Regions from separate parts of the Gordonia prachuapensis genome, predicted to be linked through region 1. Evidence: predicted binding sites of a transcription regulator. Region 1 holds the regulator's gene; the other holds the start of a gene.
What was found. Region 1 encodes HspR, which represses chaperone genes until heat shock. Its sites were predicted from a motif close to ANNTGAGTNNNNNNNACTCANNT; they were not measured.
Positions count from the first base shown of each region.

Region 2: the regulator HspR is predicted to act here: its motif matches at 1,359-1,381, upstream of clpB (ATP-dependent chaperone ClpB).

Region 1 covers NZ_JAZDUE010000008.1:39,865-42,065, reverse strand. Annotated here, with positions in the region: gene V1Y59_RS10980 (DUF7159 family protein) at 1-574, opposite strand, end outside; gene V1Y59_RS10975 (heat shock protein transcriptional repressor HspR) at 735-1,127, opposite strand; gene dnaJ (molecular chaperone DnaJ) at 1,130-2,201, opposite strand, start outside.
Region 2 covers NZ_JAZDUE010000008.1:187,350-189,550, reverse strand. Annotated here, with positions in the region: gene clpB (ATP-dependent chaperone ClpB) at 1-1,278, opposite strand, end outside; gene V1Y59_RS11705 (LysR family transcriptional regulator) at 1,514-2,201, shown strand, end outside.

The DNA.
Region 1 (2,201 bases):
ACGTCACCGACGACCCGCCGGGTGCGGCAGTCACCGCATCCGCGACCTCGCTCGCATTGGCGGGATCGGTGACGGGCCCGGGTGATCCATAGGCGAACTCGGCGGTGCCGAGGACTTCCCCGGTCGCCGAGTCGAGCGTGACCACCGAGGATCCCGGCGACGGAACCGCCGAACGGTCCAGGTCGACGACCGCGATGATGCCTCGCCCCGCTGCCGTGGTGCGGGCAACCTCGGCCAGGGCGGCGGGCATGTCGGTGACGGTGACCTTGTCGTACCAGGCCGGTCGCGCGGTACTGGGGGTGAGATTGGCTTGCAAATAACTCTGCGTGGCAGGGCGGGCGCAGGCGACGCCGATCCGGTCGATCTCGTAGGGGACCGAATCGACCAGCTCGTGGATGGCGTTCTCGGCGCTCTGCGCCGACGGATCGGGCAGTTCCACCAGATTGCTGGCGATGATGGCTCCGTCGGCGCTGCGCACGACGGATGCGACCTGATCCTCGACGACGGAGATCCCCAGAACCGAGCCGTCCGAGTCCGAATCGCCCGCGATCTGGGCGCTCCTGGTCTCGGCCATGTCCCCGTCCTTGTCTCCCCGCCACGTTGTCCCGAGTCAGGGTAGCGGGTCGCTTTCGCGGTTCCGGCCGCACCTGTCGCTTCTGGCCGCAGTACCGTCCCCAAGCCGGAACCTGGAGGTGCGGCCAGAACCGCGCGGCCAGGGCGGCCGCACCCTCGACTCAGTCGGTGGTGCGCTTGCGCCGGGGCTGCCAGACCACCAGCGCGCTCGTGCGGGGCACGGGGACCAGTTCGCCGCCGCGCCGCACGGGCGCGTTGTCGACCTCGGCCTGCAATTCGCGGACCCGTTGTTGCAGCGCATCGACCTGGTTCTCCAGGTCGATGATGCGCTTGATGCCGGCGAGGTTGACGCCCTCCTCCTGGGACAGGCGCTGGATCTCACGCAGCACCTCGACGTCCCGGGCGGAGTACCGCCGGCCGCCGCCGCTGGTGCGTTGCGGGGTGACCAGGCCGAGCCGGTCATAGGTGCGCAGGGTCTGCGCATGCATGCCGGCGAGTTGCGCGGCGACCGAGATCATAAAGGTCGCCGCAGCATCGTCGTCGTAGGTGGCCATCCTCATCGCCCCCACCCGGCGCGCGGATCGAATCCGGCTGCCTTCTCCGCGGCCGCGTACTGACGCATGGCCTCGACCGCGGCGTCGTCGAGCTTCGGCGGTACAGCGACCTTGACCGTCACGAGCAGGTCACCCGCGCCACCCGAACGCTTCGGGACACCGCGGCCCCGGACACGCAGGGTGCGGCCGTCGGTGGTGTTGGCGGGGATCTTGACCCCGACGCTGCCGTCGAGAGTCGGGACCGACACGGTCGCGCCGAGCACGAGTTCGGAGATGCTGACCGGCAGCTGCACCTTGAGGTCGTTGCCGCTGCGGCTGAACACCTTGTCCGGCGTGACGTGCACGACGACGTACAAGTCGCCCGACGGTGCTCCGCGTCGACCGGCTTCGCCTTGTCCGGCGAGCCGGATGCGTTGTCCGTCTTCGACGCCGGCGGGGATGCGGACGTTGATGGTGCGGGCACGCACCTTGACGCCGCTGCCGTCGCAGTCGGTGCACGGATCGTCGATCCGCGATCCGGTGCCCTGGCAGTCCTGGCACGGTTCGCTGAAACCGAACGCCCCCTGGTTGCGGCTGACGAATCCGGAACCGTTGCAGTTCGGGCAGACCCGCGGACTCGTGCCGGGCTTGGCGCCACTGCCGTGACAGGTCGTGCACGGTGCGGGGCTGGTGACGCGGAGTGGCACGGTCGTGCCCATCGCCGCGTCCTTGAAGGTCAGCGTGGTCTCGGTCTCGAGGTCGTTGCCGCGTTTCGGGCGTGTCGCCGTCGACGATCGCGTGCCGCGGTTGAACAGGCCCTCGAAGAGGTCGCCGAACCCGCCGGTGGATTCACCGCCGCCGGCGCCACCGCCGCCGAACAGGTCACCGATGTTGAAGTCGGCACCCGTCGTGGACGTGTAGTGGGTTCCTCCGCCGCCGGGGAAGCCGCCACCCGGGAAACCATTGCCGCCGCCGCGGAATCGTCCGCCGGCGAACATGGCGCGGGTCTCGTCGTACTCTTTGCGCTTCTCCGGGTCCGACAGCACGCTCTTGGCCTCGGACACCCGCTTGAAGCGGTCCTCGGCCTCGGTGTTG
Region 2 (2,201 bases), 150 kb from region 1:
TTCGACCTCGAGCCGGCGGACGATGCGCTCGACCTCGTCGATCTCGACGGGGCGCGAGTCGATCTCCATCCGCAACCGCGACGCGGCCTCGTCGACGAGGTCGATGGCCTTGTCCGGCAAGAAGCGTGAGGTGATGTACCGATCCGACAACGTCGCCGCCGACACCAGCGCGGAGTCGGTGATGCGCACGCCGTGGTGCACCTCATAACGATCCTTGAGTCCGCGCAGAATGCCGATGGTGTCCTCCACCGACGGCTCCCCGACGTAGACCTGCTGGAAACGACGCTCCAGCGCGGCGTCCTTCTCGATGTGCTGGCGGTACTCCTCGAGCGTGGTGGCGCCGACCAGCCGCAGCTCGCCGCGGGCGAGCATCGGCTTGATCATGTTGCCTGCATCCATGGCGGAGTCGCCTGTCGCGCCGGCTCCGACGATGGTGTGCAGCTCGTCGATGAAGGTGATGACCTGTCCGGCCGAGCCCTTGATCTCGTCGAGCACCGCCTTGAGCCGCTCCTCGAACTCGCCGCGATACTTCGCGCCGGCCACCATCGACCCCATGTCCAGCGAGATGACCGTCTTGTTGCGCAGGGATTCTGGGACGTCGCCGGCGATGATGCGCTGGGCCAGGCCTTCGACGATGGCGGTCTTGCCGACGCCGGGCTCACCGATGAGCACCGGGTTGTTCTTGGTACGACGGCTCAGCACCTGCACCACGCGGCGGATCTCGGTGTCACGCCCGATGACCGGATCGAGCTTGCCCTCGCGGGCAGCCGCGGTCAGGTCGGTCGAGTACTTCGCGAGGGCCTGATACGTCGATTCCGGGTCCTCGGTGGTGACCCGGGAGTTACCGCGCACCGCGACGAACGCGTCGCGCAGGGCCTGCGGGGTCGCACCGGCGTTGGCCAGTAGCTTGGCGGTGTCGGAGTCGCCGGTCGCCAGGCCCACGAGGATGTGTTCGGTCGACACGTACTCGTCGCTGAGTTCGCCGGCGAGCTGCTGAGCAGCACTGATGGCCGCGATCGACTCGCGGGAGAGCTGCGGCTGCGCACTCGCACTGGCCACCGTCGGGGCCCGGTCCACTAGGGCCTGGGCCTGCGAGCGCACCGTCGACGGGTCCACCCCGACCGCCTTGAGCAGCGGTGCGGCGATGCCGTCGGACTGGTCGAGCAGGGCCACCAGGATGTGAGCCGGGCGCACGTCGGAATTGCCTGCAGAGGCCGCCGCCTGCACAGCAGCGCTCAGCGCCTGCTGTGTCTTGGTGGTCGGGTTGAAGCTGTCCACTCGCGTGTACCTTTCTCTCTGTAACACTCTTTAGTCCATATGGCTCAAGTATGAACCCACGGCTTGTTCAGCGCATCCAGAGTTGAGCGTATTCCGCTCAAGTTACTGACTAGGTGTGATATACATCACGGTACTGGAGTACGCGAATCTGGAACCGCCCGACGTTTGATGATCAGCCGGGGCCGGGAGGTGCTGCGAGCCGGGCTACCCGCAGAGGCCTCGATAGTCTCTTGACATGGCACGGCAGACCGCGGGAGCCCTGCGTGGAATCACCCTGCAGCAGTTGCGCTACTTCGTGGAGGTGGCAGCGGAGGGATCGATCAGCGCCGCGGCAGACGTGCTCTATGTGGCTCAACCAACCATGTCCGCGGCGCTCAAGGACCTCGAAAGTCGGCTGGGACGAACGCTCTTCGTTCGTTCGACCCGGGGAGTGACGCTCACCGACGACGGGGCGGAGTTCCTCGGCTACGCGCGCCAGGTCGTCGAGCAATCAGAACTTCTGGAACAGAAATATCTCGGGCGCGGCCCCTCGCGCCGGCTCCTGGCCGTATCGACTCAGCACTACTCCTTCGTCGTCGATGCCTTCGCGCGCATGGTCAAAGCCTCACAAGCCGCCGAGTATGCGTTCAGTCTTCGCGAGACCCGCACGTGGGACATCATCGAGGATGTCCGCACGCTGCGAAGTGAGATCGGTGTGCTCTATCGCAACGAGTTCAACGCAAGGGTGATCAACAAGCTCATCCGCGAAGCCGGACTGGTCTTCACGCCACTGTTCTTCGCGTCACCGCACATCTTCATCGCCCGCACGAACCCCCTGGCAGGACAAGCGAGTGTGACGCTGAAGGATCTCGAACAATTGCCCCGGCTCACGTTCGACCAGGGTGTGAACAACTCGTTCTACCTCGCCGAAGAGATCCTCTCCA